Regions from separate parts of the Mesorhizobium sp. M0830 genome, predicted to be linked through region 1. Evidence: riboswitches for the same ligand, from Rfam matches in the RefSeq annotation. Region 1 holds a riboswitch; the other holds the start of a gene.
The links. A riboswitch is a leader RNA that binds a small molecule or an ion and turns the genes downstream of it on or off. The one in region 1 is predicted to bind cobalamin.
Positions count from the first base shown of each region.

Region 2: linked by a shared signal. The riboswitch ahead of bluB (5,6-dimethylbenzimidazole synthase) and the one ahead of NKI20_RS04265 (DUF1636 family protein) in region 1 are both predicted to bind cobalamin.

Region 1 is NZ_JAMYOR010000004.1:89,019-96,464, reverse strand. Features, by position in the region: gene NKI20_RS04275 (cobaltochelatase subunit CobN) at 1-3,139, opposite strand, end outside; gene cobW (cobalamin biosynthesis protein CobW) at 3,158-4,195, opposite strand; gene NKI20_RS04265 (DUF1636 family protein) at 4,192-4,626, opposite strand; cobalamin riboswitch at 4,666-4,870, opposite strand; partial or broken gene NKI20_RS04260 (winged helix-turn-helix domain-containing protein) at 4,899-5,926, opposite strand; gene NKI20_RS04250 (NADH-quinone oxidoreductase subunit A) at 6,416-6,781, shown strand; gene NKI20_RS04245 (NuoB/complex I 20 kDa subunit family protein) at 6,772-7,353, shown strand; gene NKI20_RS04240 (NADH-quinone oxidoreductase subunit C) at 7,358-7,446, shown strand, end outside.
Region 2 is NZ_JAMYOR010000018.1:98,448-105,893, reverse strand. Features, by position in the region: gene aroC (chorismate synthase) at 1-250, shown strand, start outside; gene ribB (3,4-dihydroxy-2-butanone-4-phosphate synthase) at 369-1,469, shown strand; gene NKI20_RS13815 (MFS transporter) at 1,511-2,734, opposite strand; gene NKI20_RS13810 (TetR/AcrR family transcriptional regulator) at 2,856-3,464, shown strand; gene NKI20_RS13805 (hypothetical protein) at 3,559-4,542, shown strand; gene bluB (5,6-dimethylbenzimidazole synthase) at 4,543-5,289, opposite strand; cobalamin riboswitch at 5,338-5,517, opposite strand; gene NKI20_RS13795 (histone deacetylase family protein) at 5,639-6,565, shown strand; gene NKI20_RS13790 (exodeoxyribonuclease VII small subunit) at 6,569-6,820, shown strand; gene NKI20_RS13785 (DUF2277 domain-containing protein) at 6,920-7,186, shown strand; gene NKI20_RS13780 (pirin family protein) at 7,225-7,446, shown strand, end outside.

The DNA.
Region 1 (7,446 bases):
CGTCGAGATAGGCGCGGCCGACCTCTTCGCGCACTCCCCAATCGCCGGAGGACAAAAGATCCTCGACGCCGGCGCCATAGGTGCCGGGCGAGGTGCCGAAAATGCGTGGGCTGACCTTGCCATCGGCGCGGGTCCTCGCCGCGAGCGGGTTTTCCGAATCCTCCTCGTCACGCGCGGCAACGGCGTTGGCGGCGGCATCGATCAGTGCGATCTGGGTCGGGAACATGTCGCGAAACAGGCCTGATATGCGCCAGGTGACGTCGACACGTGGGCGGCCAAGCGTGGCCGGCGGCAGCACTTCGATGCCGGTGATACGGCCGGTCGCAGGGTCCCATTGCGGCCGGCAGCCCATCAGCGCCAGCCCTTGCGCGATCTCCTCGCCGCCGGTGCGCAGCGAAGCCGAGCCCCAGAGATCGATGACCAGCGAGCGCGGCCAGTCGCCATGCGATTGCATGTAACCGCGTACTACCTCCTCCGCTGCCGCTCGGCCCAGATCATAGGCGGTCGGCGTCGGCATGGTGCGCGGGTCCGACGTGAAGAGGTTGCGGCCGGTGGGCAAGACGTCCGAGCGTCCCCGCGCGGGCGCGCCGGCCGGACCGGCCTTGACGTGGCGGCCATCGAGCGCGGCAAGCAGCGCCGCCTTCTCCGCGTCAGCACTTTGGCGGCGCATGGCATCGGGCTCGTCCTCGGGGGCGCGGCCATAGATGTGCAGCCCGTCCTTGATGGCGAAATCCTTAAGGTCACACAACCAGGCATCGATGCGGCGCAGCGCTTCGTCGGGCGCGTCGGTCCCGGCGACGCCGGCTTCGGAGGCGAGGCCGGTCTTTTGCGCTGTGTCGACGATAAGCTTGGCCAGGCGGTCGCGGCGGCGACGGTCGAGCCCGTCGGCCTGGGCATATTCGTCGACCAGCCTTTCCAGCCTGTGCTGATTTTCATCCAGGCCGGCGCCGGTCAGCGGCGGCGGCAGATGGCCAAGGGTGACGGCGGCGATGCGCCGCTTGGCCTGCGCCGCTTCGCCAGGGTTGGAGACGATGAAGGGATAGATGACGGGCAGGGGACCGGTGACGATCTCGGGAAAGCAGTTTTCCGACAGCGCAACCGTCTTGCCCGGCAGCCATTCCAGCGTGCCATGCGCGCCGACATGGACCAGCGCATGAACGCCGAGCGATTTGCGCAGCCACAGGCCGAAGGCGATCAGCGCATGGCGCGGCGGCAGTGTCGGGTCGTGATAGTCGGCGCGGCGATCGGCGGAGCGGCCGCGGTCTGGGGCGAGTGCCACGGTGACGTTGCCGAAGGTGGCGGCGCGGAAGGGGAATTTGGCGAAGGTAGGCGCGTGAGCACCCCCCTCTGTCCTGCCGGACATCTCCCCCGCAAGGGGGGAGATTGGCAGTGCCGTCGCCTGCACCGTTCCTGCAACGTTTGAGATTGGCGGAAGCGCAGATGACAGCTCAATCTCCCCCCTTGCGGGGGAGATGTCCGGCAGGACAGAGGGGGGTGCCTCACACCAACCTGTCTCGCCTTCTGCCTTCCCCCAAGCCGCCTCCATGGCAGCGACAGCCGCAGCCGGCAGGCTCTTGGAGAAGTCCAGATAATCCTCCAGCCCCAGCCCATCTTTGCTACCTTCAAGAAGCCCTAGCAACCCACGCGGCGTCTCCGGAATCCCCTCAACTCCATAGCCCTGTTCGCTCAAGTCATGCAGCATCGCCAGCACGCTGGACGGCACGTCGAGGCCGACGGCGTAGCCGGTGCGGCCGGGGGCGACCGGATAATCCGGGATCAGGACGGCAAGCTTGCGCTCGGCGCGTGGCGTCTGCTGCAGGCGGATGAAGGCCGCAACGCGATCAGCTACCTGCGCCACACGATCCGCTTCAGGTCGGTTGGCGAAGGCGCGGTGGCCAAGCGCGGGATCGATCTCGCTTTCGCCCTTGAAGGAAATGGCGCCGGCCAGGATGCGGCCGTCGAGTTCGGGCAGCACGACATGCATGGCGAGGTCGGCGGGCGCCAGGCCGCGCTGGTTGTTTTCCCAGATATCGCGTCGGGTGGTGGCGACGATGACCTGGAAGACGGGCACGCAGGCGCGGTCGAACAGGGTTTCGATGCCGGGCTCCGCGCCGGACGCGAAAGCGGTAGCGGTGATGATGGCGGCGGGTTTCAGGAAGGCCAGTGACGTTTCCACGAACGCCAGGGATGCTGGGTCCTTGAGGCTGGAGACGAAGATGGGGACGGGGTTGATGCCGCGCTGCCGCAGCGCCTCAAACAGCGCGTCGATGGGCGCGACATCGGCGGCCAGCAGCATCGAGCGGTAGAACAGGATGGGCACGACTGGGGCGTTGACGTTGTCAACGTCGAGTTCCGTCACACCCCCCTCTGTCCTGCCGGACATCTCCCCCGCAAGGGGGGAGATTGCGCCGTCATCAGGGATTTCGCCAATCGCGGATATCCGAGATAGATTCCTATCTGACGGGGCAGATGAGGAGCCGGCTTTGGTGACAGCCGATCTCCCCCCTTGCGGGGGAGATGTCCGGCAGGACAGAGGGGGGTGTGACGGAACGCCAACACTCGATGCGTCCGGCTTCTCCACAACTCCGCATGCGGGCTCGTAAAACCCAGCCTTCGGGACCGCGACCGGCTCGACGACAGGCTCATTCTGTCCCGCTAACCTTGCCAGCTTCCGCACCAGCGCGCTCATATTCGCCGGGCCGCCCTCGCGGAAATAGTCGAGCAAGCCGTCGAGTTCTTCGCGCGGCAGCGTCGAGGCTTCGATCAGCCTTAGGTCCTCGTCGCGGCATTCGCCAGGCAGCAGCGCCAGTTTTATACCGCGCGCCCGCGCCGTCGAGGCAAGCTGGTCGCAGCCGTAGCGCCACCAGTCGTAGCCGCCGAGGATGCGGACGAGGATGATCTTGGCGTGACGGGCGACGCTGTCGACCCAGAGGTCGACGGACATGGGATGGCGCAAGTCGCGCAGAGCCGCCAGCCGCATCGAGGGCAGGCGGTCGGCGTCGGCCTTCCATGCTGCCGCCAGTCCGGCGAGGTCGCTGTCGGTGAAGGACAGGGCCACGATATCCGCCGGCGTCTGCCGCAGATCGACCGGCTCGGCGAGGTCGTCGAGCGAGGCGGATGTCGTGGTTAGGATGTGCATCGCAACCTGTGTCCGAAATCAGCCGGCGAGTATACGTTCGATAGCCGGGCGGTTCAGCCCCTTGAGGCCGATGACGACAAGGCGCGAGCGGCGGTCGTCCTGCGCTGTCCAGGCGCGGTCATAGTAGTGGTTGACGCGCGGCCCGACGGCCTGCAGCAGCAGCCGCATCGGCTTGCCGCCGACCTCGACGAAGCCCTTCACGCGCAGCACGTTCTCTTCCTCGGCAGCCGTGGCGACGCGTTTCGCCAGTTCGTCCGGATTGGCTATCGAGGCAATATCGACGATGAACGTATCGAAGTCGTCATGCTCGTGGTCGAACGCGCCGTCGTGATGAGACTTGCGGTTTTCGATATCGTCCTCGACGGCGAGACCGAGGCCGAGCAGCACGGAGGGATCCACCTTGCCATGTGACGTCGGCACGATCTTCACCGCGCGGGCGGAGTGTTCGCCAATGATGGCATTGGCGCGGGCGGTGCCGGCGGCGTCCATCAGGTCGCTCTTCGACAGGATGATCAGGTCGGCACAGGCGATCTGGTCCTCGAACACCTCCTCGACCGGATCGTCGTGGTCGAGCGTCTCATCCTGAGCGCGCTGCGCCTGCAAGGCGTCCATGTCGTTGGCGACGCGTCCCTCGGCCAATGCCGGCCCGTCGACCACGGCGATGACGCCATCAACGGTCACGCGGCTTTTCACGCTCGGCCACTGGAAAGCCTGGACCAGCGGCTTGGGCAAAGCGAGGCCGGAAGTCTCGATCAGGATGTGGTCGACCTTCGGAGTCAGCGCGAGGATCTGGTCGAGCGCCGGCACGAAATCGTCGGCGACGGTGCAGCAGATGCAGCCATTGGCCAGTTCGACGATGTTTTCCTCGGGGCAGGTGTCGATGCCGCAGCCCTTCAGGATCTCGCCGTCGATGCCGATGTCGCCGAACTCGTTGACGATGATGGCAATGCGCTTGCCGCCGGCGTTTTCCAGGAGATGGCGGACCAGCGTCGTCTTGCCGGCGCCGAGAAAGCCGGTGACGACGGTGCAGGGGACGCGGGAGACGGAAGCAGTCATTTCAAGTCCTTCAACAGGTCGAGGGGAGGGATGCGGGCAACAAGGCCGCGCTTCAGGCTATCGGGCCGGCCGCGCCACGGGATCAAACCGTCGGTCGAGGTGGCGAAGAGCTTCGCGCCGGTGACGAGATCGCTGCCACTGGTTGCCGTCAGGTCGCCGAAGACATAACTCCAGCACCCGTCGCGCAGGATGGCGGCGCTGAGCCGCCGCTTGCAATTGCCGAGACATTCGACGCTGCCGATGCGAATGTTGTCGCCCGACGCGGCGCGTCGCGTGTCGTCCGCCAGCAGTTCGCCGGCGCGGGGATGGGCGTCGGAGCCGGTTTCATCGCGGCAGGAGGCGCAGACGATCACGGTGACGCCAGCCAAGGCATCATCATGGCCGGACGAAACATCCGCTGTGCCAGCCGAAAAACTGCTGTCGTGGTCCAAAGATCGTGCTCCTTGCCCGGAAACCCGCCGGGCGATCGGATTCTATAGACGCAGACGGCAGGTCTCCTGGCTCGCGGGTCATCGCCTTGGGTAGCCGCCTTCCCGGGATCACCCCAGTGGCTTTCGGCCTTGGCTCTTCGCTTACAGTTGCGGGGACAGCCGCGGATTTGGGATTTCGTCCCGCACCGCATTCCCTCTTGGCTCCTCTCGTTGAAGAGAAGAGACCGTCTGTACCGGATTTAGGCTTTTGCAGGCGGCGGTGTCAACGCGGCTTACGACATGGCGATGGCGGCCAGCGCCGGACCCAAGTCACCGGCGGGCGTCACTTCCATGCGCTCAAGGCCAAGCCAGCCCTGCATCTGCTTCAATTCCTCGAAGAGCTGAGCAGCGGTTTCAGGCGGCGCGCCGGACTCGGCATAGGCGGCATGGACGCGCAGGGCACTGGCCGGCCGGTCGGCCTTGAGGTCGACGCGCGCGACGATCCTGTCGCCGAGCAGGAACGGCAGGACATAATAGCCGTATTGCCGCTTGTCGGCCGGAGTGTAGATTTCGATGCGGTAGTGGAAATCGAACAGCCGCTCCGTGCGCGAGCGTTCGAAGACCACCGGATCGAACGGCGCCAGCAGGGTGCGTGCCTCGATCTTGCGCGGCAGACGGGCGTCCTTGTGAAGATAAGCGGGCTTGTCCCAGCCTTCGACGCGCACCGGCAGCAATTCGCCTGTTTCAACCAGTTCCTCCAGCCGGCCTTTCATGTCGGCCGGCGACAGGCGGAAATAGTCGCGCAAATCGCCTGATGTCGCGATGCCGTGGGCTCGGGCGGAAATGCGCAGCAATTCGCGGTGCGCGTCCTCGGCGGCCGGAACCGGAAGATCGAGGATCGCCTGCGGCAGCACACGCTCGGGCAGGTCATAGAAGCGTTCGAAACCGCGACGGTGCGCCGTGGTGATGCGTCCGGCCAGAACAGCCATTCGAAGGCATGCTTGGCATGGCTCCAGCCCCACCAGCCACCCGAGCCCTTCTGGCCCTCGATCGCGGAGGCGGCGGTCGGGCCGCGCTCGACGACCTGGCGGTAGATCTCTTCGACATAGGCGGCGTGCTCGCGGCCCCATTTGGCGAGGCCCAGATACATTTCGTCGCCGCGCTCGGCCCGTTGCATGCGCCAGCGCATCAGCGGATATGTCTCGACCGGCAGGAAAGAGGCCTCATGCGCCCAATATTCGAAGACCGTGCGCTTGCGCGTCACGGCCGCATTGTCGAGCAAGGCGAGAGGGTAAGGGCCAAGGCGCGAATAGAGCGGCATGTAATGAGCGCGCACCACCGCGCTGACGGAATCGATCTGCAGCAGACCGGTTCGAGCCAGCACGCGGGCAAAATGGCGGCGGTCGGGCGTAGCTGTTGGGCGGGGATCGAGAAAACCTTGGGCGGCAAGCGCGATGCGCCGGGCCATGGGGAGCGAGATCTTTTCCTTCATGCAGGCGTCACTCTGAGGGCGATGATGGGTGATTCCGGACAATGCTAGCAGGGTTTTGGCGGCAACCATGTCAGGAGAGAAAAGTGGAGTAAAAGGCGAAGGAAATCAAACAGGAGCGGATCGGACCAGTTTGCCGCGATAAGCCGTCCAGGTCAGTGTTTTGAACAAGGTTTGACTTGCTTCGCTGGAAGTGCTGCGCTAACCCTCGCCGCGTTGCAGCATAGGCCCTTAAAACGGTTCAGCGGTTAAACTGTCACGCTTCCGCATTAGGGTCCGGTGCTGTAATCAACGTGGATTGGCGCCAACGGAAAGCCGAGCATGAACGCACTCTTGAGCTCATACCTGCCCATCGTCCTGTTCATTGGCGTGGCGCTGGTTGTCGGCCTGGCGCTGCTGGCCGCACCCTTCCTGGTGGCTTACCGCAACCCCGATCCCGAAAAGCTTTCCGCCTACGAGTGCGGTTTCAACTCGTTCGACGACGCCCGCATGAAGTTCGACATCCGATTCTACCTGGTGTCGATCCTGTTCATCATCTTCGACCTGGAAGTGGCCTTCCTTTTTCCGTGGGCGGTGTCGTTCTCGAAGATCGGAATGCTCGGCTTCTGGTCGATGATGGTGTTTCTGGCGGTGCTGACCATCGGCTTTGCGTATGAATGGAAAAAAGGAGCGCTGGAATGGGATTGAACGACAGTTCAGGCACCCTCGTCGCGCCGAAGCCTAAAGGTATCCTCGATCCCAATACCGGCCGGCCGGTAGGGGGAGACGATCCCTTCTTCCTCGAGATCAACAACGAACTGGCCGACAAGGGCTTTCTCGTCACGTCGACAGAGGCGCTGATCACCTGGGCGCGCAGCGGTTCGCTGATGTTCATGACCTTCGGTCTTGCCTGCTGCGCGGTCGAGATGATCCACACCTCGATGCCGCGCTATGACTCGGAGAGGTTCGGCGTCGCGCCGCGCGCGTCTCCGCGCCAGTCAGACATCATGATCGTCGCCGGCACGCTGACCAACAAGATGGCGCCGGCGTTGCGCAAGGTCTACGACCAGATGCCGGAGCCGCGTTACGTCATCTCGATGGGCTCATGCGCCAATGGCGGCGGCTACTACCACTATTCCTATTCGGTGGTGCGCGGCTGCGACCGCATCGTGCCGGTCGACATCTATGTGCCCGGCTGCCCGCCGAGCGCCGAAGCGCTGCTTTACGGCATTCTTCTCTTGCAGAAGAAAATCCGCCGCACCGGCACGATCGAACGGTAAATCCATGACCGCATCCCTGAGCGAACTGTCGACCTATCTCGGCGAGAAGCTGATCGACCGCGTGAATGACGCTGATATCGCCTATGGCGAGCT
Region 2 (7,446 bases), on a different contig from region 1:
TATCCTTGGCGGCATCTCGACCGGCCAGGCGATCGTCGCCCGTTTCGCCGTCAAGCCGACCTCCTCGATCCTGACGCCGCGAAGATCGATCGACAAGGACGGCCACGACGTCGAGATCATGACCAGGGGCCGCCACGATCCATGCGTTGGCATCCGTGCCGTGCCGATCGGCGAAGCAATGGTTGCCTGTGCGATCGCCGACCACTATCTGCGGCATCGAGGACAGACGGGAAAGGGAATAGGGGAATAGGGGAATAGGGGAATAGGGGACTATGTTGCGCTCTTAGCCCGGCTAGCCAAATCTTTTTGCTTTTCCCTACTCCCGTACTGCCCTACTCCCTTATTCCCTGCGAGCGAAGCGAGCACTTATGCCTTACGACCAGAAGAAAATCGTCGAAGCCCTGCGCGCTTTCGAACGCGGCGAGATGGTCGTCGTCATGGACGATGACGGGCGCGAGAACGAGGGCGACCTGATTGTTGCCGCCGTCCATTGCACGCCGGAAAAGATGGCGTTCATCGTTCGCCACACCTCCGGCATCGTCTGCACGCCGATGCCGCGCGAGGAAGCCAAGCGGCTGAACCTTGCGCCGATGGTCGCCGACAATGATTCGGCGCACACCACCGCTTTCACGGTCAGCGTCGATTTCAAGCATGGCACCACCACGGGCATTTCGGCCGACGACCGCACGCTGACCGTGCGCAACCTCGCCAACGGCAATGTCGGCGCCTCCGATTTCGTCCGGCCAGGCCACATCTTTCCGCTGATCGCGCGCGAAGGTGGCGTCCTGATGCGTTCGGGCCATACCGAAGCGGCGGTCGATTTGTGCAAGCTCGCCGGCCTGCCGCCGATCGGCGTCATTTCCGAACTGGTCAATGACGACGGCACCGTCAAGCGCGGCCCGCAGGTGCAGGCTTTCGCCGAAGAGCATGGCCTGAAGCAGGTTTCGGTCGCCGACCTCATCGGATATCGGCAGCGCAAGGAAACGCTGGTCGAACGCGTCGCCTGCTCGGAAATCGACACGCTCGGCGGCAAGGCGCAGGTCTTCACCTACACGCTGCCATGGGACTCCATGCATCACGTCGCCGTCGTCTTCGGCGATATCCGCGATGGGGAAGAGGTGCCTGTGCGCTTGCATTCCGAGGATGTGGTGACCGACGTCTTCGGCACCAGCCATCGCCTCGACGCCATCATGAAGGCGATGGGCGAGCGCAGGCGCGGCGTCATCGTCTATCTGCGCGAGGGCTCCGTCGGCGTCGCCCACCAGGAGCGCAAGCGGCCGGCGAGCGGCGACCGCGAGGATCATGAAGAGGCGCGCCGCCGCGAAAACGAGTGGCGTGAGATCGGGCTCGGTGCGCAAATCCTCAAGGATCTCGGCATTTCCTCGATCAATTTGATTGCCTCGCGCGAACGACACTATGTCGGCCTCGAAGGTTTTGGCATCCATATCGCCAAGACCGAGATTCTCTGAGCGCTGGCCGGTAGCTCCCGGCCTTAACCCAGGCCCGTCGATCATTCCGCAGGAATGGCGGCGGTTTCGCACCCGTCCATGTCACATTCTCGCGTAGCAAGGCTGCGCTGGCCAAGCAGCACCGTGGCCAGCGCGATTGTGCCTGAAGCAACCGAGACCCAGAACCCGTTCTGAGCGCCGAATGCGTCCACCACCGCACCGGCGGCGAAGGAACCAAGAGCCATGCCGATGCCGATGCCGGTCATCACCCAGGTGATGCCTTCGGTCAGCATTGCTTCCGGCACGTGTCGTTCAATCAGGCCGAAGGCGGTTATGAAGGTCGGCGAGATCGCAACGCCGCTGATGAACACGGTCAATGCCAGCAGAGGCACCGTGTCGGCGGTAAGCGGCAGCAGCGTGCCAAGCGCGACGAGGGCGACTGCGATGGCCAACTGGCGTTGCAGCGGTGCTTGCAGGTTGAGCGCGCCGACGATGATGCCCAGTACGAACGACCCGAGCGCATAGACGCCGATGACCAAGCTGGCGGCCGCCGGTTGCCCAAGCTCTTTGGTGATCGCGACGGTGCTCACTTCCGTCGTCGCGAAGGTTGCGCCGACGAAGATCAGGGCGAAGGTGATGATCTGAACCGGTCGCAGGCGGATTGCGGAGCCGCCAGAGCCCTGTTCCACCGGTCGCACTTGCGGCTCGGTCGAGCGTTGCAGGATGAAGGCGATCGATCCGAATGCGAGAAACAACGTGCTCGCCACCATGCCCGCTTCCGGGAACAGGGCGGCACTCAAGCCCACCGACAGCGATGCCCCGGCTATGTAGACCAGTTCGTCGGCCGCCGACTCGAAGGCGAACGCGGTGTTCATCTGAGGCCGCCCGCGAAAAATTTCGGTCCAGCGCGCGCGCACCATTGCCGGGATGCTTGGCATCGCCGCCGCCAGCAGTGCCGACACGAACAGCATCCACACCGGCCAGTCTTGGTTGGCGGCCGCAACCAATACGACGAAAGCCAGCACCGAAATGATGGTGGTGGGCACTACGATCCGCGTCTGGCCAAGGCGATCCACCAGTCTCGATATCTGCGGCGCCAGGAAAGCGTTGGCGAGCGCGAATGTCGCGGCGACGGCGCCGGCCAGCCAATATTCGCCGCGCGTCTGCGACAGCATTGCCACGATACCGATTGGCGCCATGGCGATCGGCAGGCGCGCTATGAAGCCCGCGGCGGCAAAGCCCTTGGTTCCGGGGGCACGAAAGATCTCCGAATAGGGATTTTGCATGGGTTGGTTCCTCGACAAAGCACGATTCGACAATTACATACGATGCGTATGAATGTTAAATAGAGCATACGCCGCGTATGTCAATTGGCATACGGTTCGTATGTGGATAGGGCCAGGAGCCATGCACAAACCCCGCAAGGAGATGATTGCCGAGACGCGTGCCAAGCTGATCGCGGCAGCCCGCCATGCTTTCGGCACGATCGGCTATGCCGAAGCCTCGATGGATGATTTCACCGCATCGGCCGGGCTGACTCGCGGCGCGCTCTATCATCATTTCGGCGACAAGAAGGGCCTGCTGCAGGCGGTCATCACCGAAATCGACGGCGAGATGGCGGCACGCATCGATGAGGTCGCGTCGAGAGCGCCGACCCGCTGGCAGCATTTTGTCGACGAATGCACGACCTATATTGAGATGGCATTGGAGCCGGAAATCCAGCGCATCATGTTCCGGGATGGCCCGGCCGTTCTGGGGGATCCGGCACAATGGCCGAACGCCAATGCGTGCATCGCTTCAATGACCGGCCATCTGACGGCGCTTCAGGAGGAGGGGGTCGTAGTCTCCAGCCTCGACCCCGAAACTGCCTCGCGGCTGATCAATGGGGCGAGCAGCCAGGCGGCGCAACGGATCGCCAATTCGAACGACCCCGAAGCGACGTCGAAGAAGGTGGTGGTGGCGTTCAAGCAACTGCTCGAAGGCCTACTCAAAAGGCCAGGTTCGCAACCGAACTGAAATCCCATCGGTGGCCCGGCGCCGCGGCCGGCAATTGACAATCGCCGGGTTGGGTCCATCCTCTTTCACCACCTCTGAGGGGGAGATTCGGGGCATGTGGGATTTCGATATCGGCAGGTCGGTGTCCATCATGATGCGGACCTGGCCGTTCATTGTCTTTCGCATGATCGTCTATTTCGGCATCACACTGGCCTACATCATGGCGACCGGCACGGGCGCCTCCGTCGGCTATGGCGTCGGCCACATCTCCACCGATCCCGACGGGCCGATGTCCTTTGCCTTGTGGGGCGGGGTGGTCGGTTTCGGCATCGTCTCGATCGCCGTCTACTGGATCCGCGAATACATCCTCTATGTCGTCAAGGCCGGCCACATCGCCGTGATGGTCCATCTGATCGACGGCCGTGACATTCCCGGCGGCCAGGACCAGATCGCCTACGCCAAGGATATCGTCACCCAGCGTTTTGCCGAGGCCAACATCCTTTTCGTCGTCGATCAGCTGGTCAAGGGCGCCATCCGGGCCATCACCGGCCTGCTCGGCGGCATCGCCGCCTTCCTGCCGATCCCGGGTTTGAGCGGTCTGGTCTCCTTCATCAACACGGTGATCCGCCTGTCGCTGACCTATGTCGACGAGATCATCCTCGGCTACAACATTCGCATCAATTCGTCCTCGCCGTTCGAGACGGCGCGCCAAGGCGTCGTGCTCTATGCCCAGAACGGCAAGGTGATGGTCAAGAACGCCGTCTGGCTGGCGGTCATCATGTGGGGCGTATCCTTCGTTATCTTCCTGCTGATGCTGGCGCCGGCCGCCGCCATTCTTTTCCTGATGCCAGGGCAATTGGCGGGCTGGGCCTTCGTGCTAGCCATCGTCTTCGCCTGGGCCTTCAAGGCGGCGTTCATCGAGCCCTTCGCCATCGCTTGCCTGATGCAGGTCTATTTCAAGACCATCGCGGGCCAGGTGCCAGATCCGGCCTGGGACACCCGGCTGGCGGAGGCGTCGTCGAAGTTCAGGGAACTCAAGGACAAGGCGCTGGCCTCCTTTGGCGGCTCGCGCTGGGGACCGGCCGGCGCGACACCCTGATCAGCGAGGGCTCGACGGCGCGGCAGAAACGGTGTTGAGGCGCGCCACGGTCGATTTGAGCAGCACTTCACCTTGCCCGGAAAACGTCTCGCTCATGATCAGTTCCGGCAGCGGCAGCCGCCGTCCCCAGCCATGCGTTTCAAGGTCAGGTTTTGGCGCGAACTCCGAGACGCGGCCGACGCAGAGATAGGCGACCGGGGTCACATGCTCCGGAATAGAAAGCAGGCCTTTCAGCGCTTGCGCCTCGATGATGCTGACCCAGCCGACACCGACGCCTTCGGCGCGCGCCGCCAGCCAGAAATTCTGCACCGCGCAGACCGTGCTATAGAGGTCCATCTCCGGATTGTGCGAGCGTCCCAGTGGCGAACCCTTCGAACGCTCGCGATCGCAGGTGATGCAGATGTTGAGCGCGCTTTCGCAAATGCCTTCCAGCTTGAGTTTGCGGTAGAGCGCCTGCCGCTCTTCCGCAATGGCGGGCAGTTCCTGCTGGCGCGCCGCCAGGAACAGGTCGCGCACCTTTTCCCGTCGCTCGGCATCGCGAATGACGATGAAGTTCCAAGGCTGCATGAAGCCGACCGACGGCGCGTGATGGGCGGCAAGCAGCAGCCGCGCCAGCACCTCATCGTCGAGCCCGGTGGGCAGGAAATGGCTGCGGACGTCGCGCCGCGTGAACATGGCGCGATACACCGCATCGCGCGCATTCTGCTCAAATCCATCGCCAACAGCAGCGGTCATGTGTTCCGGCATCGCTTGTCCCCTTGCGATTGCAATCGATGCCAACCGCCTGACCATGCGGATGACGATGCCTGCCAGGCCGGTCTTCTGGCTCGGGATCAACCCGCGTCCGGTGCCTTCCCGTCATCGACAGTGGCATATACCGGCGCGGTCCCCCTTACAGCGTTGGGCACGCCACGGAATTCAACCGTGTTCCCGATTCTCCCGCTTGCGGCGGGCACCAGGCAGTGTCACGGACCTTACGCCGAAGCGCGGACGACGCCAATGCCTGCAGCGACGCGAATGGACGCAGGCGCGATTTTCCCCAGTCATCGGCCGCCCGTGCATGGCCTTTGCCGATCCGGGTCACTAGATTAGGACGATGGCTACCCGTCTCTATACCCATCCGATCTTCCTTGAGCACCTCACGCCGCCCGGCCATCCCGAGCGGCCGGACCGCTTGCGCGCCATCGAGCGCGTGCTGGACGACGAGGCTTTTGCCGCGCTCGATCGTATCCAGGCGCCGGAAGGCGACGAGGCCACCATCCTCTATGCTCATCCCGCCGATTTCGTCGCCCGCGTGCGCGCCGCCATTCCCGACGAGGGAATCGCCCGCATCGATGCCGACACCACCGCCAGCCCGAAGAGCTGGCAGGCGGCGATCACCGCAATCGGTGCGGCCAATGCAGCCGTCGACGACGTCTTTGCAGGCCGCGCCGACAATGTCTTCGTCGCGGCGCGGCCGCCCGGCCACCATGCCGAAAAAACCACGGCGATGGGTTTTTGTCTGTTCAATACGGCGGCGATCGCGGCGCGTTATGCGCAGAAGAAGCATGGTATCGAGCGTGTTGCCGTCGTCGACTGGGACGTGCATCACGGCAACGGCACGCAGGATATTTTCTGGGACGATCCGTCGGTGCTCTATTGCTCGACGCACCAGATGCCGCTCTACCCCGGCACCGGCGCGAAGAACGAAACCGGTGCCGGCAACATCGTCAACGTACCGCTGGCGCCGCAGACCGGCAGCGAGGTGTTTCGCGATGCCTTCCTGTCACGCGTGCTGCCGGCGCTCGACAATTTCGCGCCCGACCTGATCATCATTTCGGCCGGGTTCGACGCACATCACCGCGATCCGCTGGCCGAGATCAACCTGACCGAGGACGATTTCGACTGGGCGACCGGCCAGCTGATGCAGCGCGCCGCGCGTCACAGCGGCGACCGGCTCGTCAGCCTGCTCGAGGGTGGTTACGATCTGCAGGGATTGGCATTTTCGGTCGCCGCCCATGTCGGGCGACTGATGAAAGGATGAATGATGGCCGGTGAGACCAACGACGATGTGAAGGCGATGAGCTTCGAACAGGCACTCGACGCGCTGGAAAAGATCGTCGATGATCTTGAGCGTGGCGACGTGCCGCTCGATCAGTCGATCAAGATCTATGAGCGCGGCGAAGCGCTGAAGGCGCATTGCGACCGGCTGCTGAAGGCAGCCGAGGACAAGGTCGAGAAGATCAGGCTGTCGCGTGACGGCAAGCCGGTTGGAACGGAGCCGCTCGACGCGGACTGAGGGACGCAGCCGTCTCACCGACTTTTTGGACACGATCATGATTGAGCATAGAGTTCGTCTTGATTGAAACAGCTCAGGACAAGAGGAGATACGGAAACGATGTGCAGAAACATCAAGACCCTGTTCAATTTTGATCCGCCCGCGACCAACGACGAAGTCCGCGACGCGGCACTTCAGTTTGTCCGCAAGCTGAGCGGAACGACGCGGCCTTCGAAGCAGAACCAGCATGCCTTCGACCACGCGGTCGAAGCCATCGCGGCATCGGCGCGCGAACTGCTCGATTCACTCGAAACCCATCAGCATCCTCGCAATCGCGAGGAAGTGGCGGCCAAACTAAGGGCGAAATCGGCGATCCGGTTTGCCTGAAGCGTCCAGGCTGCCTCTGGCGCTGACAAGGAGAGTGCATGAGCTTCTTCCCGGGGAAAGACCCAGGGGCCGGCGACGCCTTCGCCAGCGACCAGATCGAACTGATGGTCATCCCCAACGCCAAGGATATTGGCGGTTTCCAGGTTCGCCGCGCCCTGCCGACCGCCAAGAGGCGGTTGGTCGGCCCGTTCATCTTCTTCGACCGCATGGGCCCGGCCATCCTGCGCGCCGGCCAGGCGCTCGACGTACGCCCGCATCCG